Regions from separate parts of the Paenibacillus uliginis N3/975 genome, predicted to be linked through region 3. Evidence: predicted binding sites of a transcription regulator. Region 3 holds the regulator's gene; each other region holds the start of a gene.

What was found. The regulator Rex, encoded in region 3, represses fermentation and respiration genes when NADH is low (regulators of the CRP and FNR family bind a similar motif). The targets are predictions, from matches to a motif close to TTGTGAAATATTTCACAA.
Region 1: the regulator Rex is predicted to act here: its motif matches at 5,091-5,108, upstream of nadA (quinolinate synthase NadA).
Region 2: the regulator Rex is predicted to act here: its motif matches at 3,850-3,867, upstream of B9N86_RS05950 (flavocytochrome c).
Region 4: the regulator Rex is predicted to act here: its motif matches at 6,197-6,214, upstream of B9N86_RS24215 (flavocytochrome c).

Annotation. Positions count from the first base shown of each region.
Region 1 is NZ_LT840184.1:6,246,588-6,254,909, forward strand. It holds gene hslO (Hsp33 family molecular chaperone HslO) at 1-628, opposite strand, end outside; gene B9N86_RS29030 (type III pantothenate kinase) at 738-1,502, opposite strand; gene nadC (carboxylating nicotinate-nucleotide diphosphorylase) at 1,499-2,374, opposite strand; gene nadB (L-aspartate oxidase) at 2,364-3,980, opposite strand; gene nadA (quinolinate synthase NadA) at 4,016-4,954, opposite strand; gene ftsH (ATP-dependent zinc metalloprotease FtsH) at 5,183-7,249, opposite strand; gene hpt (hypoxanthine phosphoribosyltransferase) at 7,351-7,890, opposite strand; gene tilS (tRNA lysidine(34) synthetase TilS) at 7,948-8,322, opposite strand, start outside.
Region 2 is NZ_LT840184.1:1,269,644-1,277,965, forward strand. It holds gene B9N86_RS05930 (ABC transporter permease) at 1-394, shown strand, start outside; gene B9N86_RS05935 (DUF4097 family beta strand repeat-containing protein) at 406-1,278, shown strand; gene B9N86_RS05940 (response regulator transcription factor) at 1,357-2,142, opposite strand; gene B9N86_RS05945 (sensor histidine kinase) at 2,127-3,665, opposite strand; gene B9N86_RS05950 (flavocytochrome c) at 3,908-5,689, shown strand; gene B9N86_RS30740 (DUF4097 family beta strand repeat-containing protein) at 5,699-5,950, shown strand; gene B9N86_RS05960 (DegV family protein) at 6,026-6,883, opposite strand; gene B9N86_RS05965 (J domain-containing protein) at 7,079-7,999, opposite strand; gene B9N86_RS05970 (YitT family protein) at 8,243-8,322, shown strand, end outside.
Region 3 is NZ_LT840184.1:3,795,633-3,803,954, reverse strand. It holds gene dinG (ATP-dependent DNA helicase DinG) at 1-2,685, shown strand, start outside; gene B9N86_RS17935 (redox-sensing transcriptional repressor Rex) at 2,731-3,384, shown strand; gene B9N86_RS17930 (amidohydrolase) at 3,371-4,672, shown strand; gene B9N86_RS17925 (cell wall elongation regulator TseB-like domain-containing protein) at 4,701-5,219, shown strand; gene B9N86_RS17920 (hypothetical protein) at 5,463-5,996, shown strand; gene B9N86_RS17915 (AAA family ATPase) at 5,989-7,491, shown strand; gene B9N86_RS17910 (3-hydroxyacyl-CoA dehydrogenase family protein) at 7,627-8,322, shown strand, end outside.
Region 4 is NZ_LT840184.1:5,165,725-5,174,046, reverse strand. It holds gene B9N86_RS24230 (ABC transporter permease) at 1-632, opposite strand, end outside; gene B9N86_RS24225 (peptide ABC transporter substrate-binding protein) at 755-2,464, opposite strand; gene B9N86_RS24220 (SMI1/KNR4 family protein) at 3,036-4,124, shown strand; gene B9N86_RS24215 (flavocytochrome c) at 4,469-5,992, opposite strand; gene B9N86_RS24210 (hypothetical protein) at 6,338-6,583, shown strand; gene B9N86_RS24205 (GNAT family N-acetyltransferase) at 7,195-7,707, shown strand; gene B9N86_RS24200 (helix-turn-helix domain-containing protein) at 8,001-8,322, shown strand, end outside.

The sequences.
Region 1 (8,322 bases), 2.5 Mb from region 3:
CAAGAAGTGTTGTAACTGGTGGAATCTGGCTTAACGCTCTCTCCAGCTCTGTAATTTCATCATCCGTCACACCAGGCAGCAGCTGAATAATAAACCCACCTGCGTTAGCTACGGTATAGTCAGGTGAAACGAGGACACCAAGGCTGACAGCGGAGTTCGTCTGCTCAGATACGGCAAAATAATACGTAAAATCTTCTGCCAACTCACCGGATATGATCGGTATACTACCACGGTACGGCTCCTTCAGCCCAAAATCCTTAATGACATGGATATAACCGGTTGTTCCAACGGCTGCAGCCACATCCATTTTGCCTGGTCTGATGTTCGTCAGCTCTACATGAGGATTGTTCACATAGCCCCGAACTTCTCCATGTGCATTCGCTTCAGCCGCAATCAAACCAATCGGGCCATCACCGCGAACTTGAATACTGAGACGCTCCTTCCCTTTCAGCATGTTACCCATCATGGCAGCAGCCGAGACAGTACGGCCCAAAGCGGCTGTTACGACGGGAAAAGTGTCATGTCTGCGCCGCAGTTCCTCTACCAGGTTCGTTGTTCGTACGGCGAAGGCTCTTATTTTGCCCCCCATCGCCGTTCCCCGGAGTATGCGGTCTTTGTGGTTGTCCATCTTACAGCCTCCTTGTTCTCTTGTTGTTAAATTTCACAAAACCCTCGTTGTATATAACTCTTGCATTTTACTATTTGTTTGACCTTATATAAAATTTGAGACTTACGAATTAGTTACGTTCGTAGATGATCCGCAGTCCTTCCAGCGTAAGCATTTCGTCGATCTTATCGATGGAATCCGATTCACTGGCGATCAGCTCAGCCAATCCCCCGGTTGCGATAACCTTCACATTGTCCGCTTCCATCTCCGCTTTTATTCGTTTCACAAGCCCATCCACCTGGCCGGCGTAACCATAAATAATGCCTGCCTGCATTGCGTGAACGGTATTGCGGCCAATCACCTTCTTCGGCTTCTCCAGCTCAACACGGGGCAGCTTGGATGCGCGCTGAACAAGTGCTTCAGTCGCTATGCCGATTCCCGGCACAATCGCACCCCCGAGATAGTTCCCCTTACTATCGATACAATCAAACGTCGTTGCCGTTCCAAAGTCCACAACGATCAGTGGGCCCCCGTACTGCTCGACAGCTGCTACCGCATTAACGATACGGTCGGCTCCGACTTCTCTCGGATTTTCGTAACGGAGATTCAGACCTGTTTTGATTCCCGGGCCTACAATAAGCGGAGCCTTCTTAATATATTTAAGGCACATTTCTTCCACCACCCGCACCAGCGGCGGAACCACCGAAGAAACGATAACCCCTTCTATTTCGCTTATCAATATTTTAGACATTTGAAACAAATTATGAATCAGTACTCCGTACTCATCTACTGTCGATTGACGCGAGGTACTAATCCGGAAATGATGAAGGAGTTCCTTTCCTTGATAAATACCTAATACAATATTTGTGTTTCCAACGTCTACAACCAAAATCATGATGTTCCGCCTCCTTTCTTGGCGTTTAAATCTAAGCTGATGTCCAGACTGTTAAAAGAATACGTCAACCGTCCTACGGAAATAACATCTACACCCGAAGCTGCTATCGTGCGTACGGTCTCAAGCGTTACATTGCCGGAAGCTTCAATTGTAACATGAGGTGCATCGGTTTTAATCCGGTGTACGGCTTCCGCCATCATACCCGGATCCATATTATCAAGCATAATAATATCCGCTCCGGCTGTTAAAGCTTCCTGCACTTGCTCCAAGCTTTCCGTTTCAACCTCGATCTTCATGGTATGCGGAATATTGCTACGCGCACGGCTGACCGCTTGAGTGATTCCCCCGGCTCCCTTAATATGATTATCCTTGATCATTACCGCATCATACAAACCGAACCGGTGATTGGCTCCTCCGCCCACACGCACTGCGTATTTCTCCAGCATACGATGGCCCGGAGTTGTTTTTCGGGTATCTACCAGCCTTGTCGGCAACCCCTCAAGAGCATCCACAAATGCCCGTGTCTTCGTAGCAATGCCCGATAGTCTCTGCAGCAGGTTAAGCGCAAGCCGCTCTCCAGTCAGAATCCGGTGTGTACTGCCCTCAATCTCAGCCAGCACATCCCCCTTATCCACCCACTGACCATCCCGGACATAGGCCTTAAAGGAAAGGCTCTGATCCACAATGTCAAAAACGAGTTCCGCGACTGGTATGCCTGCCACAATCCCCGCCTCTTTAGCATGGATAATTGCTTTCGATTCATGCCCTTCAGGGATCGTTGTCATTGTGGTGATGTCGCCTGATCCGACATCTTCTTGAAGCCAAGCCCGGATATTGTCCACCAAGCTCTCATTATATCCATTAAACATCATCACTGAATTCCTCCGTCATTCCTTGATCCCAAACATGAACAATGTGCTTGCGCCATCCTTCATTATCCCGCTGTGGGAAATCCTCCCGGTAATGGGCTCCCCGGCTTTCCTCACGACGCAGCGCACTCTGAATGACCAGCAGAGAGCTCGTGAGCATGTTCGCGAACTCATATTCCTCCCGTTTCGTCAGTTCGGACTGAAACAGCGGCAGCTGACGATTGAGATCGTCAATTGCCCGCAGCAGGGTATCCTTACTGCGTCGCAGGCCGGCATACCGAACCATAACTTTCTGCAGTTTCAGCCGGCGTTCAACAATCGCCTGAGACGGCGCTTCCTTACGCTGCCAGCTGAAAGACAGCGGTACTGGCTCCGCAGGAGTCTCCGGAAGCTGTCTTATCTGGTCCACAATCCTCCGCCCATATACTAGCGCCTCAGACAGAGAGTTACTCGCCAGCCGGTTGGCACCATGTACGCCGGTGGACGATACTTCCCCGCAAGCAAATAACCGGGAAATACTGCTCTCGCCGTGCAAGCCAGTCTTGACGCCCCCCATCATATAATGCGCTGCAGGGGACACGGGAATCCAATCTGTGGTCAAATCAAGTCCGTAACGCATACACGTTTCATATATCGTCGGAAAGCGGTGCTTCACCATCTCCGGCGATTCATGCGTTATATCGAGATAGACAAACGTCGACCCTGTCTCTTCCATTTCACTGACAATGGCCCGGGCAACGATGTCCCGCGGAGCAAGTTCGAGCAGTTCATGGTATCGGTCCATAAAACGTTCGCCTTTGATATTCCGCAGATACGCACCCTCACCCCGAACTGCCTCCGAGATTAGAAACCTTGGTGCGCCCGGATAGCTGAGCGCCGTCGGATGAAATTGAATAAATTCCATATCCCTAATCTCAGCCCCGGCACGATAAGCCATAGCAACTCCATCTGCTGTAGCTACCTCCGGGTTCGTTGTGTAACGATACAGCTGCCCTGCACCCCCGGAGCATAACACCGTCGCCTGGCCCCGTACAAATACACGGCTGCCATCCGGCATTTGCACCAGGGCTCCCAGGCACTCATTTTCCCGAGTAACGAGGTCAATAACAAAATGATCATCCCACACAGTCACATTAGGAAGGTGTTCCACCTGCTTGGAAAGTGCACGGACAATTTCATAACCTGTCGCATCCCCGTTCGCATGTAGAATGCGCCGGTGACTATGTGCCCCCTCCTTGGTCAGAGCAAGCACCCCGTCCTCCACATCAAACATAGTACCTAACCGGATCAGCTCCTGAACACCGGCCGGGCCTTCATTGACCAGTACATCTACAGCAGTAGAAGAACAAAGCCCGGCTCCAGCCAACAAGGTATCCTGCCGATGATACGCCGGAGAATCATCCTCTGCGGTCACCGCAGCAATACCACCCTGGGCATAGCGAGTATTGCTCTCCAACAGTGTTTTCTTGGTAATCAGCAGAACTTTACGGTCAGTGCTTCCTTCAATCGCTGTGTATAATCCGGCAATACCGGAACCGACCACAATTACGTCCGTCTCTACTACCGGCAAATCCTGCAGATCAAAATCGATCAAATATTGCGGTATCACGTGACTCACCTGTCTTTAGCGAAGAGTAGCGCATGCTACTTGACTTGTAGCATGCGCTCTAATGAAGTTCTGGCTTTTTCCGCGACAACCGGCGGCACATAGATTTGAGGTTTCATCGTTTCCAGACATTTGACCAACTTTTTAAGATTATTTACTTTCATGTTAGGACACACGAGAAACTTGGTCGCAAAATGGAACGATTTGCCCGGACTATCCAGACGGAGCTGATATCCGGTTCCATCTTCGGTGCCTACAATAAACTCCTTACAGGAGGATTGCTTGCAGTATTCCAGTATAGCGGTGGTGCTGCCCACAAAATCTCCCATTGCAACGACTTCCGGACGGCATTCCGGATGAACGACAAATTCGGCATTCGGGTATTTGGCTTTCATCTCCACAACATCTTTAACGGTCAACATGTCGTGTGTGTTGCAGTAGCCTTCCCAAATAATGAGCTTCTTGTCGGTATGCTTTTGAACATAATGCCCTAGGTTTTTGTCAGGGACCCAAATAATTTCATCAGAATCAACAGACTGGATGACCTTTACTGCATTAGAAGACGTACAGCAGATGTCCGTCTCAGCCTTGATTTCGGCGGATGAATTAATGTATGTAACGACCTTGGCGTTCGGGTGCTGTGCCTTCAGCTTACGCAGTCCATCGACGTTGACCATATCCGCCATGGGGCAACCCGCACGCTCATCGGGTATAATAACTGTTTTGTTCGGTGCAAGAATTTTCGCACTCTCTCCCATGAAATGAACACCGCAAAATACGATGACATCCGCATCCGTCTGTGCTGCCTTTTGGGCAAGCAAGAAAGAGTCTCCCCGGAAATCCGCAACCTCCTGTATCTCATCCCGCTGATAATAATGCGCCAAAATAATGGCATTGCGTTCTTTCTTCAACTGCATTAATCGTTCGCGCAATTCACGGTTTTGTTCCGCTTTACGCTCCAGCGCCAAAGCTTCCACGAGCGACCCTCTCCCCTTGTGTATTACGGCCTGCATGACCGCTGCTGAACCAGTACTTCAAGATGCTCTTATCCCCTTGTGAAAGTAAGCACCTTTTGTTTATCACCTAATGTACACAAGGTTCGAAAGACTGTCAATGTGACAAGAAGCACAAAAAGAACCGGAAAACGAATGATCGTTCTCCGGTTCTTTGTTTTTATTCGTCATGCGATGTTTTTATCGCTTTAATTATGATAATCCGCCGCCACCGTTGTCCGAACCACCCGGAGGTGTTTTGCCATCTGGATCTTTACGTTCAGAATCCTGATGATCCGTCGGACTGTTCTGGATCTCTTCGTCAGAAGTCGGACGCTCGCCTTCTTCTTTGCCTTGGATCCGGACGCGAACATCACCAATGTTGTCGATAACAGGCTCTCCGTTCTCGGATGGTCCTTGACCGCCTTCTCCTGAATCTTTTCCACTCAGTGCACCTGTTTCGATCAATTGCTTGATCTGCTCAAGTTCCAGTGTTTCTTCTTCAAGGAGTGTATTGGCAATTAAATGAACTTCCTTGGAATGCTCAGTGAGCACCTGTTTACATTTTTCATAACAATCATTAATGAAGCGCTGCATTTCCTGATCGATTTCATAAGCGATCTGGTCACTGTAGTTCTGCTCATGTCCGATGTCACGGCCCAAGAACACTTGACCTTGCGAGGTTCCGAACTGCATTGGTCCGAGCTTCTCACTCATACCATATTCCACAATCATGCTGCGGATAATACCTGTTGCTTGCTGGAAGTCGCTGTAAGCACCGGTTCCGATTTCTCCAATGAACAACTCCTCCGCTACACGGCCGCCAAGCAACCCGGTAACGCGATCCAGAAGCTCTTGCTTCGTTACAAGCATGCGGTCTTCCTTCGGCATCATAATAACATATCCCCCAGCGCGTCCGCGCGGAATGATTGTTACTTTATGCACCATGTCAGCATGCTCAAGGAAGTAACCGACAATGGTATGACCTGCTTCGTGGTATGCCACAATACGTTTCTCGCGGTCACTGATAACACGGCTGCGTTTCTCCGTACCTACGATAACGCGGTCAATCGCTTCATCCACCTCACGCATGGAGATATCTTTCCGGTTACGGCGTGCAGCAAGCAATGCCGCTTCGTTCAAGAGGTTCTCCAGATCAGCACCGGTAAATCCGGTAGTCCGTTTCGCAATGATGTCCAGTCTAACATCCTTCGTCAACGGCTTGTTACGTGCGTGTACTTTCAATACCGCTTCACGGCCCTTCACATCCGGACGATCAACCGTAATCTGACGGTCAAAACGACCTGGACGAAGTAACGCTGGGTCGAGAATATCCGGGCGGTTCGTCGCAGCTACGATAATGATTCCTTCGTTAGCTCCGAATCCGTCCATTTCAACGAGCAATTGGTTGAGTGTCTGCTCACGCTCGTCATGTCCGCCGCCAAGTCCGGCACCACGCTGACGACCAACCGCATCAATCTCGTCAATAAAGATGATACAAGGCGCATTTTTCTTTGCATTCTCAAACAAGTCACGAACACGGGATGCACCGACACCGACGAACATTTCGACGAAGTCAGAACCCGATATACTGAAGAATGGCACTCCTGCTTCGCCTGCGACTGCACGAGCAAGGAGGGTCTTACCGGTACCCGGAGGGCCCACGAGAAGTACACCTTTAGGAATACGGGCACCTACTGTGTTAAACTTCCGCGGATCTTTCAGGAAGTCGACAACTTCAATAAGCTCCTGCTTCTCCTCATCCGCTCCCGCTACATCCTCAAACGTAATCTTCTTCTTCTCTTCATTATATAGACGGGCTTTGCTCTTACCAAAGTTCATTACCTTGCCGCCACCGCCCTGTGCCTGGTTAAACAGGAAGAAGAACAGAACAAACATAATCACGAGCGGAATAAAAGAAGATAACAATGTCAGCCAAATGCTCTGACCTTCCATTTTCTTAACGGTAAATTGGATCTCGTTATGATCACTCGCCGCAACGAGTTCTTCCATCGCAGCATCCGTAGCCGGGATATAGGTCGAGAAGTTCTCTAATTCCTTCTCGCCCTTAGGCGTATTATATTTACCGGTCACAAGATAAGCATAACCGTCAAATTGAGCTGTTATTTCTTTTATGTTGTTGGCCTTAATTTCCTGCCGCAGTTGATCATACCTAGGGGTATCGGCTACTTCGTTACCATTGGTAACGAATTGAACAATGCCCACCACGACTAAAAATAAAATCAAATAAAAACCAGAATTCCGGATGAACCGATTCATCCCCTACCTCCTCTCAAAGACACATAAGATATTTTACCACAGCCTGTCTGACCATCTCAACAATGCGGGATGGAGCAGTGATCCGTGATCCGGCGTAGTATTTAGTTGCTGTAGATTTCCGGTTTCAAAATCCCGATGTATGGGAGGTTCCGGTAATGCTCGGCATAATCGAGTCCATATCCTACGACAAACGCATCCGGAAGAACAAACCCGGCATAGTCTGCCTGCAGGTCTACAGTCCGGCGTGCCGGTTTATCAAACAGGGTCACCACAGCAATCGACTTGGCTTTACGGTTCTCAAGCAGGTCGATCAGGTAGCTGAGCGTCAGACCGCTGTCGATAATATCTTCGACAATCAGAACGTCTCTGCCTTCAACGGATTCATCCAGGTCTTTAATAATTTTAACTACACCGGATGATTTCGTAGAAGCACCGTAGCTCGACACCGCCATGAAATCCAGTTCCATCGGTACCGTAATGTTTTTAACCAAATCTGCCATAAAAATAAACGCACCTTTGAGAACACAAATCACCAAAGGATCGCGTCCCTCATATTCTGCGCTGAGTTTTTCCCCTAATTCCTTAATCTTAGCCTGTATTTCTTCTTCGCTGATGAGCACTTCCTGAATGTCATTCTGCAACTGAGCGAACCTCCTACGTGTTTATACTATGAAAGTGTAAAACGGGCCATTCCCATTTTACGCTTTCCCCGCATTCACGAGTTCCATGCGGAGAATACATGTTGTATGCCGCCCAACGGCAGCGTGAACAGAGCGTCTTACACCCGGAATCCATACGATGCTACCTGAGCCATCGCACACCATGGGGATCATGGAACGTACAGAAGGAGGGATTTTCTCATCAATGAGAATATCTTTCACCTTTTTGCTGCCGTTTAATCCCATGACCTTCATCTTGTCCCCGGGTTGCCTGCAGCGTACGGTTAAAGGGAAAAGTAGCTGATCCGCATCAAAGGAAGCTTCTCCTGAAGCCAGCTTTATGCCGTCCCTCATTTCCTCTCCATCCACAAGCGCAAGCTTTAAAATTTTTCCGATTTCCGGCAGAACCAGATC
Region 2 (8,322 bases), 2.5 Mb from region 3:
AATGATCGTTCTTAGCTTCTGTTTTTCTTGTGTAGTGATTTCCACATTAATCATTGAAGGATTGACAGTCGTATTGAATCCGACGCTTCATTTATTCGAAACACCCGTGTCGATGGGAGAAATGTTGGCTACCATTCCATCGATTTTAATCGCTTCAGCGATGACAGCTGGCTTAAGCCTTATTCCTTTGTATTTTGGTATGCGTAAAAAGTCTACTGCAACAACAATTACTAGTGCTGTAATCATAGGAACACTGCTTAATGCGATGGTTTCGGATGGAAGCGGCAGCTCTGTATCGATGTTTCAATTTATCGGCGTTCCTGCTATTTTTGGTTTGTTTGGTTTAGCCGTGGCTTATCTATCATATCGTAAAATTGATAGAATAGATCTTTAAGAGAGGTAGTCATGAAAACAAATAAATGGATTTGGTTATTAACGGTAATTGCTTTGGTAGGAGTACTTTACATTACTTCGCAAATTGGATCTAAAAAGTTGGAGATCACAGAACACCTCCCATCGGAAGAAGTTCAGAGCATCGAAATCATGAATGATTCATGGGATATTGAAGTGAAAGAATCGACAGACAATCAAGTTCATGTAGACATTAATGGTAAGCAGAAGGATAAGAAGAAAGTTCCTGTTTCAGTAACTCATCAAGATCATAAATTAATCATTCAACAAAATAAACAAATTGGCGGGGCGTTATCGGCCTTTACTTTTGAAAAAGAGGGAACCATCACGATTTTAGTGCCCAAAAATACAGTAGAACAAGTTACATTGATCAATAAAGAAGGAGATCTCGATATTCATACGTTAGCCACCCAAAAGCTAACCGTTAAAAATCAAGCGGGTAATGTGAAATTCAATCAAGTTGAAGCAGATTCAGGAGTTTTTAATCTAATTGTTGGAGACTTAACCGTAAACAATAGCTCATTTAGGAATTTAGACGTAGTTGCCAAGGCTAATGATCTTTATTTTAACAATACAATCAGCTCCGTTTGGAATGTTTTTTCTGAAAATGGTGAAATCGTTCTAAAGGGGATCGATGAAAAAGGTGAAATGAACGTTGAAACAAAAACGGGTGATATTCAAGTTGGTTATCAAAATGCACCATCCAGCTTGAAAGTAGCAGTAGAAAATACTAAAGGAGATACAACGGTTAACTTGGCGAATCTCTCAACTACAATGAATTCTGATGAGGAAGTAAATGGAACGATTGGCGCTGGAGAGTATCTATTGCATCTCAAAAGTCATTCAGGAAACATTGGTATTAAATAAGGTATGCTGCTCCGCATTGCCCCAATCAGCAGTTTTATGAGCCTGTTTATTATGCCAAGTCAACCAGTATCTCTATAGTCAATACATATTCATTCTGGTACTATTTTTATAATCTACCGGACACACTCCTACTCGGTTTTTAAACAGGCGGCTGAAATAATATTGATTCATATAGCCTACTTTGATCGCCAAATCACCGATTTTGATATTTTGCATGGAGTTATCCAATAATTCCTTCGCTTTCGAGATGCGAAGCTCAGTCAAATATTCCAGAAAAGATACTCCAACCTCTTTTTTCATTCGTTTACTCAAGTAATTGGAATTAATATGAAATAACTCCGCTACATGAGGTACGGCCAGTTCCGGATCATTGTAATGATAGTGGATATATTCTGTTATTTTCGCCATAATTGGCGAGAGATCACAGGAATTCGGGAGCGATTCCTGTGTCATCTCTTTCTTGAGCTTCGTAACTTCGTCAGGATGAAGACTGCACAAGTGATCGTGTAACTTAGCAAGTATTCGGTTTAGATCGCTCTTGGGTACCGGCTTCAGTAAGTAATCATAAGCATGCAATTGCAGGGCTCTTTGCGCATATTTAAAATCATCGTACCCACTAATGATCACCACGACCATGTCAGGATAACGACTCGTTACAAGTTGGACCAGATCAAGGCCATTCAAACCCGGCATGTTAATATCCGCTAGTAATACGTCTGGTGTAGATTGCTCGATTAGAGACAGCGCCTCAGCAGCATTCCTTGCTTCTCCTGATGGTTCAAAAGGCAGCCGACTCTCTTGGATATATTTCCGTAAGCCATTACGGATAATTTTCTCGTCATCCATGATTAGGACTTGCCACATGATTTGTTACCTCCAAGCGGTATATTTATCGTCATACAGGTTATACCTTGTCCACTACTGATCTGCAAACCGTAAAGCTCACCATAAGCAAGTTTGATGCGATGGCTGACACTATATAGACCGAATCCGATCTCTTCGTTTCTGTCTTTTTTTCCGTTCCGCAACGTCTCCTGAAGTGATGCCAGCCTGGATTTAGGAATGTCTACTCCGTTATTCTGGGCGGTGACGATCAGTTGATCCCCTTGTTTATATGCACGAATTGATATTTTACTTTTCTGGTTTGTCAGCGGCTTGATTCCGTGATAAATCGCATTTTCAACGAGTGGTTGAAGGATGAACCGAATGATCTGTTGTTGTTCCAAATGCTTGTCATAGCTCAATTCGTAATCCAGAATATCATCATACCGAACACATTGGATATTTAAGTAGCTCTCGACATGTTGAAATTCTTGTTCCAGTGTTACAAATTGACTGCCGCTGCTGAGCCCAAGCCGGAAATACGTGCTTAAGGATTCTACAATGTCCACCACATCATTTGCGTCATGACTTGCAGCCATCCATTGAATCGTATCCAGTGTGTTATACAGAAAATGGGGCTTAATCTGTTCGTGAATCATCTGCAGCTCCATTTCCTTCTTTTCTTGCTGGGATTGATACAGCTTAATGAGCATTTGATTGAAGCTGCGCCCTAACTCTCCAATCTCATCGCGTCGCTTATCGTTAGAACGCACGCTCCAGTCACCGTCTTCCACTTGTCTCATCAATTGACGCAGCGCCTGAATCGGCTTCGCTATGGAGGAGCCCAGCAATAGGACGAGAATCAAAAAGAAGATACCTACTACAGTTCCTACCATAAGAGCCGACCGCTGGGTCTTCGTCATACCTTGGGTAAGCTGGGATTTCGGCACTTGGAATATGAGCTTCCAGCCCGGAACACCGGCAATCGAAGCCGTAAAGGTAGCCATGTTAGCTCTGGAATCTTCCAGTTCTGGAAATTCCGAATTGACGATAAGCCACCCTCTGCCGTCATACACCAAAATGTCTTGGGCGATTTCTTTCATTTTACCGATAGGAACGGCGGCTGCGATGTAAGCTGTATCTTCATTTACTAGCGGTCCAATACGGTATAGAATAACGACAATCTCTGCTTTGTTGGCTCTAGAAACAATAACGTTACTTACAACGTAAGGAGCATCCGACGAAATCAGTTCTTTATAATAGTCTCGCGTTAATATAGAGAAAGACTTGCTATCCGACGTCCAAGAGTTTCCTTTGAGATCAACAATCCGAATGGACTCGTAGTCATGACCTCGTCGTTGCTCTAGCTTGCGACTTTCGCGTAACAGCTCTTCTCGAGTCCAGTGGTGATCAGAAGCAAGGGTGGCGAGCATTTCGACTTCTCCAATCCGCTGCTGAAACCAATAGGATATTTGTTCGCTCCGGGCATTGACGATTTGCTGTGTCAGTGATTCGTTGAGTGGGACGACCGTTCGTTCCATCTCTATGTATATGGAGCCTAACAACGCAAGGAATAGTAAGAGAAAGCATCCTCCGGCATATAATGTAATTTTTCGTTGTATTGAGTGCATGTCTTTATTACATCATGTTGCATTCCATCTTTAAATGAGAAGTATCACTTGTCCAAAATGTATAAATAAAATCCGAAATGTGCAAATACTTTTGGAGATGCATAGCCTATAATACACATTGTACCTTTTTTCACAATGTCAAAAATACTAGTACAATCAGTATCAGGGGAGGAACTATGAGAAAACACGCGGGTAGAGTATTGTCCATTATTATGGTGCTGGCACTTGTATTTACGATGGCCGCTTGCGGCTCGAAAGAAAACGCAAAGGAAGCATCGAATGGTACGACGACGGCCATTGGGGTAGGTAGTGGTAAGCACGGTGACATTAAAGTTGAGGTAACCTTTACGGATGAAAAAATTATGGATGTGAAGGTTCTGGAGCAGAAGGAAAATGAAGTTCTATCGGAGCCTGTATATACCCACTTGAAGGAAAATGTCATGCAGGCAAATAGTGCAGATGTAGATGTTATTAGCGGATCTAGTGTGACGAGCAAGGGGTATTTGGATGCAATTCAGGATGCGATTGTTAAATCGGGAATTGCGCTGGTGGCAGGCAGTGGAACAGCTGATGCGAAACAGACCGAAGAGTCGGAGCAAACATACGATGTCGTCGTGATCGGCGCGGGTGGTGCCGGCTTTAGTGCAGCGCTTGAAGCAGCAGAGGCCGGAAAAAGCGTAGTTATTCTGGAGAAGATGCCGACCGTTGGCGGTAACACATTGATCTCCGGTGGGGAGATGAATGCTCCTGACAACTGGGTTCAGCATGCACTTGGCATTACCGATGATAGCCCAGAATTATATTATCAGGATACGATGAAGGGTGGCGACAATCTAGGCCAGCCGGAAATCGTGAAGATTTTGTCCGAGCAAGCACTGGGTTCAGCCGAATGGTTACGTGACGAGGTAAAAGTGGAGTTTTTATCCGATCACCTCTTCCAGTTCGGGGGACATTCCCGCAAGCGTGCACTTATTCCTATCGGCCATACAGGAGCGGAATTGATTACGAAGCTCAAGACCAAGGCCGAAGAACTTGGAATTAAGATCAAGACGAACATGAAAGCTGAGAAACTACTAACGGATGAGAGCGGTAAAGTAGTTGGCGTTGATGCGAGTACAAATGGTCAAAAGGTGACCTTCCATGCGAACAAAGGCGTTATCATAGCGACCGGTGGATTTGGTTCTAATATTGAGATGCGTAAGAAATATAATCCTGAGTTGGATGAGAGCTATATGTCTACGGACACGCCAGGGACGACGGGTGACGGGATTGTTATGGCTCAAGCAGTTAACGCAGATATTACGAATATGGAGAATATTCAAACCTATCCGATCTGTGACCCTGTTACAGGTGTAATCTCACTTGTGGCCGATTCTCGGTTTGATGGTGCGATACTGATTAACCAAGGGGGAACACGGTTTGTAGAGGAATTGGAACGACGCGATGTCATATCTAAGGCTATTCTAGCACAAGAAGGGCGTTACGCTTACCAATTCTGGAATCAGGAAATCGCCGATATCGGCAAGACGATCGAAGTGCACCAAGATGAGTATGATCAATTAGTTAAAGAGGGAATGCTCTATAAGGCTGACACGATTGAAGATGCAGCTAATTTCTTCAAGGTAGATGTAGAAACATTGAAAGAGACTATAAGCAAAGTCAACGAGTATGCGAAGACAGGCAAGGATCTTGATTACAACCATCGTGGCGGTTTGGTATCGCTGGAAAAAGGCCCGTATTATATTCAAAAAGCGGTTCCGTCGGTCCATCATACAATGGGTGGATTGGTCATTGATACGAAAGCACATGTTCTGTCGACAGAAGGCACGGTTATTCCGGGACTGTACGCTGCTGGAGAAGTGACAGGCGTTGTTCATGGTGCGAACCGTCTGGGCGGAAATGCCATTTCTGATATTATTACTTACGGCCGGATTGCTGGTCAGGAAGTCGCAAAGTAGAGTGGTGAAATCGTTATAAAGAGGGTAGATGAAAAAGGTGAGCTGATCGTTGAAACAAAAACTGGTGATATTCAAGTTGATTATCATACCGCACCAGCCAGCTTGGAAGTAGCAGTGCAAAATACCAAGGGAGATACAACCGTTAACTTAGCGAATCTCACAACTACGAAAAAAACAGACGAAGAAGTAAATGGAACCATTGGCGCCGGGGAAAATTCAATGCATATCAAAAGCTATTCGGGAAGCATCGGTATTAAATGATCAACCGGCTGTATAATAAAACGGCAGTTCTGCAGGCTTTCGCCAAAGCAGACTGCCGTTTATTATTGGCTCGTATCAGCTTGGTTTCTTGGTATACATAAGTCCGACTGTATGTGGACCGCAGTGACTGCTAATTACGCAGCCTGCAGTGGAAATACTGACTTGTCTTGCGCCTGTCTTTTCTTGAAGAGCTTTTTTAAGCATGAGTGCTTCCGATTCAGCCATAGTATGTACAACGACAATAAGGTCGTTATCCATATCTTGAACGCGATCCAGCGCATTACTCAACATCTGTTCCAAAGCTTTCTCTTTCTTGCCCCGAACTTTATAAGCAGGTATCATGCCGCCGTTAACAACCTTAATAACAGGTCTGATCTTCAGTAAACTTCCAATCACATTTTGCATGCCGGAGCAGCGTCCACCCTTATACAAATAATCAAGTGTATCAATGACAAATTCGCATTCCACTTGATCCGTATAGCTGTTCACCAGATCCACGATTTGCGGAATCGTAGAACCTTCTTTAGCAGCATGGACCGCTTTCATAACCAGAAGTCCGATCCCGCAGGACAGGTTGCGCGAATCAATCACGGTTACCCGGCCTGATGGCAGCTCTTCAGATGCGATGACGGCATTTTGATAAGTAGAGGACAGCTCTGATGAAAGGCTCAAGAATAATATGTCGTCTCCCTGCTCGATAAACGGAGAAAATGCAGCAATAAAATCAGAAGGCGACGGTGCAGCAGTCTTCGGCAGGCTACCTGTTTCTTCAACCTTGGCATATAGCTCTAAAGGTGTAATGTCCACTCCGTCCCTGAAAGAGTCTTCCCCAAACACAACATATAGCGGTACGATGCCGATGTCGTATTCTTCAATCCACGATGACGGTAAGTCACAGGTGCTGTCAGCGAATATTTTTATTTTACCAGACATGAACATCTCCCTTTAACTCTTTTAAATTCCTTTTATTATATCAAGGTTAGGTATGTTTTCAAAGGATAGAAATAGTCCCGTCCAAAAGTTCCAACAGTTCTGTACATTGCAGCGACCGGACCCGAACATCTTATATGAAAAAGCCCCGTTTAGAGGCAGATATCCTCATTACGGGGCTTAAGCTTATTCATCCTTCTATTGATTTGTCTTTGCTGCTTCCAAATAGGTTTTAATAAAAGCTAATGCATTGGTTTCTTTCTCGGATCCGCCACGAATTCCGGCTATCATTTCTGTTTTGGCTAAGGGCAGAGCTTCAGCGAGCGGGCTGTTCATGATATCCACCGCGTACACTTTCTCAGCAGTTTCTTCTTCCAGTTTGGTCTTTACTAGCATATCGGGGGTGACCAGTGACTTGAGCTCGCCCTCAAGTTCCGGTTCCAGACTTCGCGCAATGCCTTGATTGCCGACCCAGTTAAAGGCTGTCTTATCCATAATATACAAATCCGGACGCTCGGTAGTTAGCATAAGCATTGCTTTTTGGAGAAGGGCGACATCATTTGGTGAACCGGAGTCCATTGGAGGAACATACGTGATGTTAACCTGTACCCTTTTCCACTCTGGGAACTGTGCCAAAATGGCATCCTCAATCGGCTTGTAGTCCTGGCCACCGTCAGGGGTCATATAAGAGCCCAAAAACATGACGGATAGATCTACCGGCGGCAGTTTGGCGAGCCGTTCCTGCTCGGCTCGGTGGTTGAAAATACTAATGATTGCATAAATGATAATACCGAGGATAACGAGCCCGCCAAGTACATGGTATCTATAGTAGCGAAAGAAATGTTCCGTCTTCTCCGCAGTTCCTGCCATGCCTTTAAATTTTCCATATTTCTTGCGGCTTATTTCTTCCAGGGAATTGCGTTTTTCCTCATCTAAAATATAATTATATGCCCGTGTTACTTCTGTGAAACGTTCTTCTACTTCATCAGCCTTATCCGGATCCCGTCTTTGCTCGGAACGGGACTGTCGCATGAGCAGGGTATATCGGTCATCAAGTTCTTCTCTGGTTGCTGTTTCCGGAAGTCCCAGCTTCTCAAACGCTTCTTTCATCTGATCCATGAGTATGTCACCTCTTCATATACTGTGAGAGTTTCTTAGTTACCAGTATATAGTGTAACGGCCTCATGATACAAACGATTTAACATAGTACATAGATACTCAGTTCCTGATTTCTTTGTGCGATTACAAAACTATTTAAATAGGACCATTTTGGATTTTTTTTCTATTTAAATCTGACATGGAGTACAGTTTTTACTCAGACAAGCATATGAATAGACATTCCTTCTTTTGGAGCTGTTCATTATGCAGTCTATTATCAAGTATTTTATTATCATTATCGGAAGTGTTCTGATCGCCGCCGGGACGAACTTCTTCCTCGTTCC
Region 3 (8,322 bases):
GATGTAGCTGAAGCACCCTCCCTTGAAGAGATGATGATGGAACTGGTACCTATGCTCGATGATGTTGTACTTGTGGGGCATAATGTAGCCTTTGATTTTAATTTTTTGCAAAATGCACTCGACCGTTGTGGTTATTTACCTTTCAGCGGGCGGATACTCGATACGATACATTTTTTGAAAATATGCTTTCCTTCACTGACATCGTATCAGCTGGGGATGGTGTCGTCCTATTTCGGCCTGGAGCATGACCGCCCACACCAAGCGGACAGCGATGCGCTTGCTACCGCCTATGCGCTGCTGAAATGTCTGGAAGAGCTTGATCAACTTCCGCTGCTTACGATACAGCGTTTGAGCGATCTTTTTGCGGTTGAGGACAGTGATTTGAGTTGGTTCTTCGATGGAATGCGGGCTGATAAGGAAAATCAGGCGATTCAGGATCCGGACAACTACACGTATTTTCGTCAATTTGCTCTGGCGATCGAGGACTGGACCGATATGACACCTGCACGAGATGAAGAAGAGGTTAATCCGCTAGCCGAGCTATCCTTTGAACAGTATATGAGCCAGGTACGTAATAATTTACGTGAGACACTTCCTCAATATGAAAGTCGGGATGCCCAGGACATTATGTTCGAAGAGGTCATGAATGCACTAGAGGATGACAAGCATCTCCTGATTGAGGCTGGGACCGGTACAGGGAAATCACTTGGATATTTGCTTCCTTCCATATACCAAAGTGTGAAACAGGAACAGAAGGTAATGGTCAGCACGCATACAATCAACCTTCAGGAACAGCTTCGTGAACGGGATATCCCGCTACTCACTAAGGTAGTCCCGTTTCCATTTAAGGCCGCCGTCTTCAAAGGGAGACAGCATTATTTGTGTTTGAGAAAATTTGAACATAAAATAAATAGAAGAGATTTCAACACACCTAAAGAGGATATCATCATTGCAGCCCAAATGATCATATGGCTGACACAGACAGAAACCGGGGATGATGAGGAACTGAACCTTGGTGGACGCGGTGGGGACTTCTGGGAAACGGTATCTAGCGATTCCGATTCTTGCTTGGGACGGGCTTGCCCATGGTTCCGAAAGTGTTTCTACCACCGTGCGAAGCATGAAGCGGGTATTGCGGATGTGGTTATTACGAACCATTCCAAATTGTTTACCGATGTAAAAGCGAATCATCAGCTGTTGCCGTCGTATGAGCGGTTGGTCATTGATGAGGCTCATCACTTGGAAGATGTGGCGGGGAAGCATCTCGGGCTCCATATGAAGTATTTTACGGTGGTACACACCCTTACACGTCTCTACAAGGACAGCCGCAATGGACAGTTGCCAGCACTCCGTCAACTGCTTCAAACGTCGGCGCACGAAAAGGCGGGGGAATGGACGGTAGTCATTGACCGGCTATACCCTGATCTAATTACTGTCAAGGAGAGCTGGGATCGGCTCAGTGACCTTCTGTTCGGACTTCTTCCTGAACGCGGAGATGCTTCTGCGGGGGATGCAGGACAATTTACGCTCCGACTGTCACCATCCAAGAAGCCAAAAGACTGGGAAAGTTTGACGGAGTTAGAGAATCAGATTCACGTCACCTTGGGAGATGTCGTTCGCAAAGGAGACATGCTAACATCTGAGGTTCGGGAAGAACTGAATGATTATGGAGCAGACAGTTTGATTACGGATATTAACGGCCTCTTTAAGGACTTGGCTGCGCACCGGGAGAATCTGAAATTTTTCATGACTCTGAACGATGAAGGCGTGGTTTACTGGATGGAGGCGAACGGTAATTTTCGCAGTAAATCGCTGCAGATGTTTGCCGTGCCAGTTGATGTGAGCGGGCAGTTGAAAGAGCTGTTCTTCGATAAAAAAAGAAGTATCATTCTCACTTCTGCAACTCTATCTATAGATAAATCGTTTCAGTATATGATCGATAATCTTGGGCTGCAGGATGCTTCAGATCAGGGGCAGCTGAATACCGTGCAGCTTCCGTCACCGTTTAATTACCGTGAGCAAGCACTGTTATTAATTCCAAGGGATTTCCCAAGCGTTAAGGGGACCATGGGAGATCAGAACTTTGTGAGTACACTCGTTCAATCACTTGCAGATGCCGCTAAGGCAACTCATGGACGAATGCTGGTACTGTTTACCTCGTACCGTATGCTGCGCCAGGTGTATGATCCGCTCAAGGAAGTTCTGTCATCCAGTGATATATCCGTACTCGGACAAGGGATGGATGGATCAAGCCGAACCAAGCTGATTCGAAGGTTTCAGGACAGCAGCGCATCGGTGCTGCTTGGGACAAGCTCATTCTGGGAAGGGGTCGATATTCCGGGAGAGGCGCTGACATGCCTGGCTATCGTAAGGCTACCGTTTCAACCGCCCAACCATCCCCTTGTCGAAGCGAAGAGCGAGTTACTGCAGCAGCAGAAGAAAAATCCGTTCATGAAACTATCCGTACCTCAAGCGGTTATTCGCTTTAAGCAGGGTTTCGGGCGTCTTGTGCGAACAGCTCAAGACAAGGGTATTGTGATTGTTTATGATACCCGTGTGATTGAATCTTATTACGGAAAATACTTTTTATATTCACTGCCTGGCCCGAAAATGGAACATATGCGGACAGAGCAGATGGTTCCCCGCATTGCGGAATGGCTTCACGGGGACGAGGCGATACAATAAGAATTTAAGTTATTTATTTTGAGTTTATCATTAGGGGGAGCATGCATGAAATCGGATAAAATTTCGGAGGCCGTGGTTCGCAGACTGCCCGTATATTTACGCTATCTGAACGAACTTCATCTTCGTGAGGTTGCAACGGTGTCCTCACAGGAGCTTGGACAGAAGCTCGACCTAAATCCGGCGCAAATCCGCAAGGATCTTGCCTATTTTGGAGATTTTGGCAGAAAAGGGATAGGTTATGACGTCTCTTATTTGATCGAGAAAATCCGTCATATTCTTAAACTGGACCAGCAGATTAATGTAGTGCTTGTGGGTGCTGGTAATCTTGGACACGCCCTTTCCAATTACAACGCTTTTTTGAAAGATAATATGAAGATTGTAGCTATATTCGATGCATATACTCCCAAAGTCGGCACTAAAATCAACAATTTAGTCGTTCAATCGATGGAAGAATTGACGGCGACTATTAAGGAGTTCGGAATCCGGATCGGGATTATTACCGTTCCTGATGTCGAAGCACAAGATGTGGCGGATAAACTGATCTCATCCGGTATTGAAGCGATTCTGAATTTTGCGCCAACGATCTTGAAAGCTCCTCCGCACATCCGGATTCATACAGCTGACTTCACGACGGATTTGCAGAGTCTGGCTTATTATTTGGATAACGGAAAGGAAGATGCCGATCATGACGAAGCGTAAATGGATGATTAAAAACGGAACCTTTGCTGTACTTCAGAACGAAAAGCCGGTTCTGCGCGGATATATGGTCATCGAAGACGATCTCATTACCTATATCGGTGAAGAACAACCGAAGGTTGAGGAAAATATGGAGATTATCGACGGCACACATCTGTTTTTCATGCCTGGTCTTATGAATACGCATGGTCATACGGCTATGTCGCTTCTTCGTGGATACGGGGATGATCTGGCACTTCAGGTATGGCTGCAGGAGAAAATGTGGCCGATGGAAGCGAAGTTTACAGCTGATGATGTATATTGGGGTACCTCGTTGTCTGTGATCGAAATGCTGAAAGGCGGCACGACGACCTTCCTCGATATGTATGATCATATGGATCAGGTAGCAGCCGTGACTGAGCAGTCCGGTATGCGGGGGGTACTTACTCGCGGTGTAATCGGTTTGTGTCCTCCAGATGTTCAGAATCACAAGCTGAAGGAGGCTACAGCATTTGCGAAGGACTGGCACGGTAAAGCTGATGGACGTATCACAACGATGATTTCGCCTCATGCGCCTTACACATGTCCTCCGGATTACATCGAAAAGTTTGTGCAGACTGCTTACGATCTGGATTTGCCAATTCACACCCATATGTCAGAAACAGTAACTGAAGTCGAACAGAATGTTCGGGATTACGGGTTGCGGCCAGTAGCTCATCTTCAAAAACTTGGCGTCTTCTCACGCCCGGCGCTTGTTGCGCATGCAGTTCATTTAACGGATGAAGAGATTGAGATTTTGGCGACTCATAAGGTAGCGGTATCCCACAATCCGGGAAGCAACCTGAAGCTGGCAAGCGGTGTCGCCCGGGTACCGGAACTGCTTAAAGCAGGAGTTACCGTATCACTGGGTACGGATGGTCCTGCGAGCAACAACAATTTGGATATGTTTGAGGAAATGAGACTCGCTGCTCTTATTCATAAGGGTGTCAGTGGCGATCCAACAGCAGTCCCTGCTGTTGAATCACTTCGTATGGGAACAGAATATGGAGCGAAATCATTATTCTTAGACGGTGTTGGGACGCTGGCTCCCGGAATGAAAGCGGACTTTATCGCGTTAAATACCGATCAGGCACATTTTCTGCCACATACGGACTTTATCTCGCATGCGGTTTATTCAGCGAGTGCCAAGGACGTGGAGCATGTGTGGGTAGATGGTAAGCAGGTCGTCAAAAACGGAATTTGCCTTACATTGGATGAAGAAAAGATTCGCCGTGAAGCCCAAAGTGCGTTCGAGCGGCTGTTGACCCTTTAGGGAATAACAAGGGAGCGAGGAACGCAGATTGAAGAAAAAAACGAAGTGGATACTTCTCAGCATTTCCGGTTTTCTGCTCATATTGCTGTTTATTCAGATTTATTATTCAAATGTAATGTCTGGTAAATGGTCGGAAGAGAACGCGGCTATCAAGGCTGCTCAGCAATATGGCGGTTTGATGAAGAAAGACAAAACTTATAAATCGGTATGGGATAAAGAGAGCATTTACTGGGTCGTTACCGGTAAGGATACGGAAAACCAGGATATCATCGTATGGGTGAAGTTTACGGAAGAGAATAAACCACTGGATGGAGCCGAAGCTGTACACAGCGAACCTCTGAGCGGTGGTATATCGGAAGCTCAAATGCGTAATCAGATCAAGAGTGACCTGCCTGGTTCGGTAATCGAAAGACTTGTTCTAGGTATGTATGAAGGAGAATACGCATGGCATCTGTTATACCATCTAAACAATGAGACGAAATACCGGTTTTATCGGTTTCAGGATGGAAGTCAGATCGGTGAAGACATTATTCTACCCAATCAATAACAAAATTTAACACTCCATCAATAGGCGGAGTGTTAAATGACAAGATTATGTGTAAGCGTTTACAAAAAATCTTGATAAAATAGTTTTAAATATTTTCACAGACTCGAATGAAAAAAGTATATAAGATGTGATATACTCATATTTGTATTAACGAGGCGGATTCGTGTGTATAGATATATGTATTATTGATGTATCAAACGTGATACATCAATAATATACATCATATAACAAGGAGGAAATACATTGAAACTACGCATTGTTCCTGTCGTTCTGACGGTTGTTATATCGGCATCGGTGCTTTTTGGCGGTTGGTTTCTGTATCGGCAAATGGCTCTTCAGAATCCACTGGCCAATGTGGTATCACAGTATGATGGAGTGAACAACTCTCAAATAGATATTAAACAGGATACAGTCACTTTGAAACTTGATTTAGAACCAGAAACGAATTTACGGGGTCTGGTCGAACATATAAACAAGGAAGGTAAGTCGGTTGTCGGTAAACGTACATTGAAGCTTGAGGTGGAAGATCACTCGTCCGAGCGACTGAACCAATGGTGGGATGAGGCTATGTTATCAGTAGCCGAAGCGATGGATAACAAGCAGTACACCGATATACAGTCATCTTTGGATGAACTGGCAAAAAACTCACCTACTTTGAAAGCAAACGCTCAAATTGATGACCAGAACGTATATGTAAGTTTATCCGACGGCAAGTCAGGTAAGTTCATAATTCTACCACGCCAACCCGGCAAAATGGAGGTGTGGAATCATGCCTAAGTGGTCCAAGGAAGTATTGATTGGCTTCATCCCTGTGCTGTTCGTATTCCTTGCATTCATTGGCATTAATGTTGTTCCAATCCTCATTGCAGCCATGCTTGTAGGAGCTCTTCTCTTTATTGCCAAGATGAAGGGCGGGATAGCTGTAGGTGCAGGTGGTGAACGTAAACGGAAAAAGGGTAACATGGCAAAGCTGACCTTTGAAGAAATCGGAGGGCAGGATAACGCGAAGCAGGAGCTGCGTGAGGCGCTTGATTTTCTAATCCGTCATGAAGAGATCAAAAAATTCGGAATTCGCCCATTGAAAGGCATTTTGCTGACAGGGCCTCCGGGAACAGGTAAGACACTGATGGCTAAGGCGGCAGCACATTACACAAACTCGGTATTTGTTGCTGCATCGGGCAGTGAATTTGTTGAAATGTATGTAGGTGTCGGTGCTGGCCGTATCAGGGACCTGTTTAAAGATGCCCGCACCCGCGCAGCCAAAGAAAACAAGCAGAGCGCGATTATTTTTATCGATGAGATTGATGTGATCGGCGGCAAGCGTGAAGGCGGGCAGCAGCGGGAGTATGATCAGACATTGAACCAGTTGTTAACTGAAATGGACGGTATCTTTACGACGGATGCACCGCGTATTCTTGTTATAGCAGCAACGAACCGGAAAGAGATGCTTGATAGCGCACTTCTTCGCCCTGGACGGTTTGACCGCCATATTCAAGTTGATCTTCCGGACAAAAAAGGACGCGCACACATCTTAAATCTGCATGCGGGTAATAAACCGCTAGATGCGGACGTTGATTTGGAAAAAATCGCGGAGGAATCATATGGTTTTTCAGGTGCCCAGCTTGAAAGTGTCATGAATGAAGCCGCCATTTACACCATGCGTGAAAATGAGGAATTTATCTCTCAGCGGCACTTGTCTATGGCAATCGATAAGGTAATGATGGGTGAGCGTTCTGACCGTGAGTCCAATATCGAGGAGAAAAAGAGAGTGGCGATTCACGAGCTTGGACATGCTATTATGGCTGAGCGTGTTCGTCCAGGAAGTGTGAAGCAGGTTGCTCTCAGTCCGCGGGGGAAAGCGCTCGGTTATGTCCGCCACAACCCTCAGCAGGAGCAATATCTGTACACCAAATCGTTCCTGGAAGAGCAGATCATGATTGCTCTTGGAGGGGCAGCGGCCGAAGAAATTTATTACGGCGGACGCAGTACAGGCTCCAGTAATGACTTTGAGCAGTCTCTCAATATTGTTGAAACAATGATGAAGTCAGGTTTGACATCTTTGGGTATTATTAACATGAATATGGTAACAACTGAAGAACTGATGAGAGAGAATAATCTGATTTTGGAAGACTTGATGAACCGAACGAAACATTTGTTAGAACAAAGTCGTGCTATATTCGATAACTCTCTTGATATCCTGATGAGAGAGGAAATATTATCAGGAGAGCAATTCAGATGTCAATTTAGTGAAAATGCCCTTTTACCAGCATAAATTGTTATGCTGGTTATTTTTTTTTACTTTTTCGTCGTGCTAAGATATTATTATACTTTGTGCCTTTCTAAATGTATTTTTCGACAAAGACGGGTACAATAGAGTATAGAGATAAGGAAAGGGTGGAGCACAACTATGTACTTCAAAAAAATCGGCGTTGTTGGCGGCGGGACGATGGGACAAGGCATTGCCGAAATGCTGGCAGCCAAAGGACTCGACGTTATGCTGGTAGAGAAAACCCCCGAGAAACTGGAATATTCATACGGAATGATTGAGACAAGTCTCGACAAGCAGCTCGAGAGATGGGGTATTACGAAAGCGGAGAAGAAACTTATTCTAGGCCGTATTCAAAAAGTAACTCATTTTGCTGAACTAAGTGCCTGCGATATGGTGATAGAGACAATTACGGAGGACTTGGAAGCCAAGAAGCAGGTGTTCGCGCAGCTTGACCAAGTATGTCCTAGCAATATTATATTAGCAAGTAACACCTCCTCGCTTAGCTTGACGGAGCTTGCAAGTTCCACGATGTACCCTGAGCGGGTTATTGGTATGCACTTTATTCATCCAGTTTCAAAAGTTGATCTGGTAGAAATTATCCGTGGTCTGAAAACTTCTGACAACACATTCAATGAGACAAAGCGTTTTGTAGAGGAAATTTCGGATAAAAAAGGAATCATGGTTTACGAATCTCCAGGTTTTGTATCAAGTCGTATGATTTGTCTTATGATCAACGAAGCGCTGCACCTCCTTCAAGAGGGTGTTGCTTCCGCAGAGGATATCGACGATGCAATGAGAATCGGATACAGCTTCCAGTATGGCCCGCTTGAAATG
Region 4 (8,322 bases), 1.4 Mb from region 3:
CCTTTGGCCTTGGCGGTCTTAATATAATCGGCCGAGAGCACTTCCAGCATGTTCGAGCGCGTCAGGCGCGCGATGAAAGCGATAGCCAGGGCGGAGAGCGCCAGGGTCGGCATAATGTAATCAAGCGGACCGTTTAGGCCGACGACATGCAGCCATTTCAGCTTCACGCCGAAAATATATTGGAAGAAGGAGGCCAGTACAAAGCTGGGGACCGATACGCCCAGAACGGCGATGACCATCGAGGCGGAGTCGAGTAGCTTGCGATGCCGCAGCGCCGCAATCATGCCAAGGCTAACACCGATGACGACAGAGACGATAATCGAGACGACGCCGAGCTTCAGGGAATAGGGGAAGGCATCGCGAATCGTCTGGCCGACTTCGCGGTCCAGCATTTTCATCGAAATGCCCAAATCGCCTTTCGCTAGGTTGGATAAATAGACGAAATATTGCTCATACAGCGGTTTATCCAGTCCGTATTGGGCCATCAGCCGGGCGCGGATTTCCGGTGGAACTGCTTTTTCCGACATGAATGGATCGCCGGGAATGGCCTTCATGAGCAAAAAGGTAACGGAAGCCAGCACCCACAGCGATAGGATGAGATAGAACAGCTTGGTCAAGGAGTACCGAATCATGGATGCATCCTCCTTCTGATCAGGTTCATTCCACCACGGATATGAAGAAGCGGGACGCACCGGCTACTTGGCCAAGTGCATCCCGAACGGATTTCATACCGGGCAGGACGCGAGCTGCGTCGTTATTCGAAGTAACCCCGGCTGTAGTTGATCATTCCCTGATAATCGATAAACACGTTCTTGAGATTCGGCTTCTTGAGCCCAACATTCGTGTAGTAGTACAGCGGAAGAATGGCCTGATCCTGCTCGATCATCATGCGCTCCGCCTTTGCCATTAATTCCATCCGTTCCTTGTTATCCAATGATTGCTTCGCCTCCCGGACGAGCTTGTCGAATTCCGGATTGCTGTAACCGATATCATTGTTGCCGCTTCCGGTCATGTACAGATCGATGAAGGACATTGGGTCGTTATAGTCGGTCGTCCATCCAGCTCGGGCCATCTGATAGTTGAGCGCGGTCCGGTTCTTCAGGAAGACGCCCCATTCCTGGTTCTCGATTTTCACTTTGATGCCGAGATTTTTGCTCCACATGTCGGCGACGGCCTCGGCTACCTTTTTGTGACTTTCATCGGTATTGTAGGCGAGCGTAAATTCAGGCATGGCGGACAGTCCCAGCTCTTCGAGCCCCTTTTGCAGCAGCGCCTTCGCTTCTTCTATATTTTCTTTGAGATAATCGTCCTTGTGTTCGGAGCGGTATTCGCCTTTCTCGCCCGCGATTCCCGGAGGAACGATGCCAAATGCGGGCAGCTGTCCGCCGAGAGTCACCTTGTCGACAATCAGCTGGCGGTCGATCGCCCTCGACAGCGCTTTGCGGATGTTGACGTTATTGAACGGTTCCTGCTTATTGTTGAACAAATAGTAGTAGCTGGAGGCGATTCCCTTAATCTCCAGTTCGTCCGGTTTCGTCTCCTTTAAAATTGGAATTTGCTCGTTCGGAATGCGTCCGGTCGGCATGCCGGCGTAATCAATCTGGTCGGACTCGTACATGTTCAGCTCCGAGCCCGAATCGTCGACCATGGACATTTGCACCTTAGTGAATTTAATTTCATCCTGGCCGTAGTAATGCTCATTTTTCACCATCTCCAGCGAGCTTTGCTGCTTCCATTCGCTGATTTTGAACGGGCCGTTCGAAACAATGGTGCTGGCCTCAGATGCCCATTTCGGATTGTCTTTGACGGAGGAATGAACCGGGAAATAGGTCTGGAATGAAAGAAGACTTAAAAAGTACGGAGTGGAATGCTCCAGCTCGACCTCAAGCGTGTTGGCATCGACAGCCTTGATGGCTACCGAATTTGGGTCGACGTTCTTCCCGGTGTTGTATGCTTCCGCGCCCTTGATATAGTACAGCTGATAGGCGTACGGCGGTGCCGGCTCCATCTTTGGATCGAGCACCCGCTTCCACGAGAACTCGAAGTCTCCCGCAGTGACGGGGTCCCCGTTCGACCATTTCGCGTCCTTCCGCAGATGGAAGGTGTACTTGGTCCCATCGGAGGAGGTATCCCATTTCTCGGCAGTGCCCGGGAGGACCTCGCCCTTGTCATCGATCCGCGTCAACCCTTCGAACAGACCGTTCAGCACGGCGAATGCCACGGTGTCTTGCGCCTGACCGGGATCAAGCGTTGGCGGGTTCGAATGCAGATTAAAGCGGAATACCTGTTCCTTTGGCGGCGATTCGGTCTTGCCTCCAGGTGCCGGATCAGCGGGCTTTTCATTGTTCTTCGCCGGAGGCGATGATGAGTTGTTGTCTTGGCCGCCGCTGCTGCCGCAAGCACTCATAAAAGCGCTTACGATTAGTAATAGTGTCAGCACGGCCAGCATGGATTTACGTCTCATACGCATAGCGTACCCCTCTCTTGATATGAAGTGGTCCACCTGGCCGGAGGCAAGATGATGAAGCAGAATCGATGCAGCCATCGGTGTATACCCTATCATTCTATAAACATGCCAACTCGTCTCTATTTATTCCCATTTGTGATAAATTTTCATGGTGAAAGTCATGGAAGGCGAGATTTTCCAGCGTGGAGCGGGGGCAGAAGCGGGTCTTTAGGTTCAAGCCGGGCGTGAGCCCGGTCAACTACAGAAGAGTAGCCCTTAAAAAGAGCTGTCTGATTTAGTGGTGACAATTCGGATCATGTGGATAAGGCGGGGAGTATTGGGAAAACGAAGGCTTGACATGTAGCGCCTCAACAATAATTTAGAGGAATTTCCCTAAGCAAGCCAAAAATAATGTTATAATTTGGATTGTACATACACACCTTGAGTGGGCGTATTTCCTCCTTGTGAAGGAGGTGGTGCGATGAACATTTCGTTCGGTGAAGTAATAACCTTCGGGATCTTCCATTAGGCCTCAATAACGGTAACGACCCGGATGATTCTCCATTTTAATTCAAAATGAGGTGCAGGCATGAACGAAATCAACTGCAAGAGCGAATTCATTACAAGAGTGGAACAGATGTTGGAGCATTATCAAAGTCTCTATGACGGAAATGGTCCGTATGTTTTGAATGATCAATTAACGGCGGATCAAATAGAGGAATTTGAAGCCGCGGCAAAGGTAGTGCTGCCGCAAGATTATAAGGATTTCCTGCTTCATATCGGAAATGGCGGCAAACAAGGCCATCACGGCAGACCGTTTCCTCTGTCTCTATCGCACGCGAAGGATTGCATTGAATCCAATCTAAATACCACTATTGGACTTGAATATATGAGCCTTCCCTTTTCCTTGGAGAGCTGCAATCGATATTTTGGGGATGGCTTTGAAAACATTGATGAAGATCTTGCAGATGAAGAATATGATCGGATGGTTATGGAGGCTTTGCACGGAACGATTACGCTGCATAACGATGGTTGCGGTTATTATATCGTCATGATTGTGTCAGGCGAGCATGCGGGCAAGCTTTACTACATTGATACATGTCATGGGCAGGGTACTTATCCGGTTAGCAACTCATTTAGCGATTATTATATCAAGTGGTTAGACCGTAAAATAACGGAGAGGCTGGCCCACCTGGAACATAACGACAAATTTTCATGCGTCATTACCAAGGTGAAGTTGGGCGGAAGCGTTAGGGATTTGCATGTACGCAAGGATCAGTATCATTATTCGTTTCAGTTTGAATATTTTTATCCAGGCGACTTTGTAAGGGAAGGCGGATACTCGGAACATACCCGGGTTGGTGATCGGCTCGTGGTTTCCTTATATATGGAGCATAAATCCTGGATGCCTTTGGAGCTTGAAAAAATAGAAGAACAGGATGAACGCGGGGCACTTCAGCCGCTTACCGTCATTGGCGAACGGTCTGAGCATATTGTAATTGGACGGGTGAACCGGTTGTTTATGCATGATCCAGGCGAAAAGTGTTTTCCGTTATATGTGGAAGGGCTGGAACAGGAAGTTTTGGTGAAGGGGCTTAAAGAACTCGTTGTTTCGGTAGGGGATGTTTACAAGATAAAAGGGCAGTTGAACGGGAATGTTTATAGGATTATGAGATGATGCGTAATGACGATTGAACTAGGGATTTGGAATATGAACGCGTGATAAAATAAGACATTCTCCATGCTACGGCATCATGTGCAAGCTTCTTTGCATGTGACGACGTAGCATTTTTTTGCCTGTTCATATTCAGTTTATATTGTCGTCATGAGGAGTGGCAGGAGAAGATGAGAGTGAGACAACAAGAGGAAAAGAAAACGGGGAATGGAACGAGAACAAAGAAAGTGCGAAACATTTTACTTAAAATCGTAGGAGGCAGCCCAATAAAAACAAGAAACGCTTGGACCATGATAGGCCCAAGCGTTTCTTGTTTTGCCGTATGAAAGATGCAGCCTATAGCTAGCTTATTGTGCTTTTACAAATTCAGCCGATTGTATACCAGCTTGGCGACCGAAAATAATAATCTCCGCAACAGAGTTGCCGCCGATCCGGTTTTGGCCGTGCAAGCCGCCTGTAAGCTCGCCTGCTGCATACAAGCCAGGAATGACTTCGCCATCTTTATTCAACACTTCTGTGTTCGTATTGATTTTCACGCCACCCATGGTGTAGTGAATACCAGGGGCAATTTTGATGGCATAGTATGGTCCACTGGACAAGTCGTTGTCCATTGCAGTTGTTCTGCCGAATTCGGCATCCTTTTTATCCTTCACTGCGTTGTTCCATGTATCCAGTGTGGTTTGGAGCTGATCTGCGGGAACACCCATTTCTTTGGCTAATGCCTCGATCGAATCGCCCTGAATGACAAAGCCCATTTTTTCATACTGCTGAATCGCTTTAGCGCGGGACTTTACGCCGGAATCAAATACAAGATAAGCCGATTTTTCAGGCAGTGTATTGATTGCAGCAGTGACATTGTCACGAGTGTCCAGCTCGTTTGCGAAACGTTTACCCTCACTGGAAACTAGGATCGCTCCTTCACCGCGAACCGCTTCCCCAATGAGATAGGATTTCTCTTGCTGCACTGTTGGGTGAACCTGGATTTGATCCATATCGACCGTTACACCGCCGAGTTTTTCAATCATTTTGATGCCGTCACCGGTGCTGCCTTCTTGGTTTGTTGTCACAAGACCTTTCAGATCGGAGCGAACCTCGGCAATCATATCCATATTGGAGCCGTAACCGCCGGCTGTTACAACGACAGCATCTGCTGTAATGTTTTTCTCATCAGTCTGGTTGAAGGTGACTTTGACGCCATTTACTTTGCCGTCTTGTTCCGTAATTTCCGTTACATTAGCGTTCACGAAAAGTGGGATTTCTTGTTCTTGTATGTTTTTTAGCAAACCGTTAACAAGGTATTGTCCTACCGCTGAGCCATCTTCAGGACGGTGTGTACGCTTTTCGCTCATACCGCCTGTAATCGTAATATTGTTCAACCGAATCCCAATGGAATCCAGCCAATCGATCGCACTTGCTGAATTGTCAACGAAGAAACGAAGCATCTCTTTGTCGTTTGTATCATGACCGCCTTTTAACGTCTCTTCATAAAATGAATCATTGCTGTCGTTAATGCCTTGCTCTTTTTGGAACTTAGTTTCAGAAGCGTTCATACCCGAAGATGATTTTGTTGTATTCCCGCCAGCAAGCGGCATTTTTTCAAAAATAACCGGGTTCATGCCTTTTTCTTTTGCCTCAAGTGCAGCAGACATACCAGCGCCACCTGCACCGACAATGATAATATCATATTTATCTTTTAGTTGATCGATTGGTGTATAACCGGCTTGAGACGCTCCCGAAACGGCTTCCGTTTCTTTGGTCTCTTCTTTTTTTTCATTGCCCTGACTCTGGTTTTGGTTCCCGTTGCCACATCCCGCGATCGCGAGCATGAGAGAGAGAACGAGAATAAGCGTTGTTGCTACGTTCTTTTTCATGTTTGACCCTCCGCTTTATATGTCTGTTATCTAGATGAACGTAAAGAACCCAACAAAAAAGAAGGGAGTAACGGAGAAATTGAGAAGTGGAGGAGCGTGAGCGTCGCCTTTGTTCTCCTAACTTCAAATCTTTCACGGTTACCCCCTGTCTGCATCGTTAGTCTTTTAGGTTCACTTCATTTTAATATACTATCAGCATATTTGTTGTGAATTGTTTCACAATAGTTGTTGAATTTTGTCGAATCGTCTTCTATACATTCCAAATACATCATCAATTCCCCTGCATATCCCTAATAGAAATAGCATCAGCCGTGGATTCAAAGAGACATTATCCTAGAATCATAGTTGAAATGGAGGATAAGAAATGTCAAAATCTTTTGGAAGAACTATGAAGACTTTTGGTATCATTGGATTGTGTCTTGGGGTGTTTTATTCATCCTTACGCAGGTAGGAGTCGAGATTCCAGTTGTGATCGGTACAATCTCTTATGAAGGTATGGCGGCTTCTCTCTTTTTACTGATTGGTTCGCCGCTCGTGCTGCTCGTCATTGGTATTATCGTTTCGCTGTTCAACTTGGGTGGTAAAAAGTAGCTCTGTATCGTGCTCAAGCCAGTTACTGAAGATAGGAAAGAATTCACACCACTTTCGAGACGCTTGCAATAAAAAACTACCGTTTGGTAGTTTTTTTGTTGCGACAACATTATAACTCTTCAACTACTACTGTACTGCCAAAATCTTCACTAAACAGGATTTCAATTAATTTGCCTGCCGTATATTCGGGTGTTTGTAGTGGTTTGAAATTTACAGGTGAACCTTAACGGACTCAGGTTCCGTTATATGGAGCGATTTCGTCTATTAGAGTGAGGTAACGGACTGAGGCAGCTATTTTCGCTTGTTTAAGCGGAATCGGGTATGTTTTGTGGAAATAACGGATTCTCAGTCCGTAACGATTGCAAATCTTCTCAATTGTAGCAAATAGCGGAATGTAAGTCCGAAATGCGCTCTGTCCGGGTTTTATCTCTATTTTCACACTGTGTGCAGCTTCCAGGGCGCGGTGAGGCTTTGCATGTAATTACTTATCGATTAACGGTAATCAACTAGTTTCAAAAATTTATTTTGGATTGGAGCCTTGTCTTTAAAGGATCTTTTCTTCCTATTATTGAAACAAAGATATAAGGTCAAATTTTTGAGGGGGAAAAGTAATGTTTATAAAAGCAGAAAGATTATTAATACGAACATTTGAGTTCAAAGATTGGGAAGCTGTCCATGAGTATACATCAGATATCAATGTTATGAAATACATACCCGAAGGGGTCTTTACTGAAGAAGATACAAGAGACTTTATAAATAAAAACATTGGTGAAAATGCTAAGAACTTTCCTGTGGTATTAATAGATGAAAATATCCTGATTGGTCATATTGTTTTTCATAAATATTTTGGTGAACATACGTATGAAATTGGTTGGGTGTTCAATCCTAAATATTTCAACAAAGGGTATGCTTCTGAAGCAGCACAAGCTACATTGAAATATGGGTTTGAGAAAATGAAATTACACAGAATTATAGCTACATGTCAGCCACAGAATACCCCATCATATCGAGTGATGGAGAAGGTTGGAATGAGAAGAGAAGGCTTTTTCAAGAAGTGTATACCACATGGAAATGAATGGTGGGACGAATATTATTACGCTATTTTAGAAGAAGAGTGGAAATAATGGAGGGTTCTAATGCGCTTGAGCCTATTAATCTATAGAAAATCTGGAACCGAAATATATGCGACTATTTTGGTATGGATTGGTGTTTCCCTTTTCACCACCCAACATTGTAACAATTTTAACATGTAATTCTAGTTATTTTTATTTACTGGAAAATTATAGTTTGTTAGCTTCGGGGCAAGCCCTGAAATGATCCGACGGGTCACAAACATGTAACTCATTTTATTGTCTGGAACCCCTTACTTTACTACAATAAGAGTAAGTACGACGGTTCAGGGAAAGGGGCGAAGCGATTGAACGAGAGCCAGAAGTATCAGGTTATCCTCCACGGAATGACAAGTAACAACGTGTCAAAGACGTGCAAGGAATTCGGTATTTCCAGAACTCTGTATTACCGCTGGTATAACGCCTATATGCAGGATGGAATGGCCGGACTTGGCAGCAAGGACCGCAGACCGGTGATGCCGAATCAGGTGGACAGAACAACGGAAAAGATTATTTTGCAATATGTGGCACGTTTTCCCCAGGATGGGCCCAAGCGGATCTACTATGAATTACAGGACGAAGGAGTACGGACGGGGGAATCCGGCATTTATAACGTACTACGCAGACACG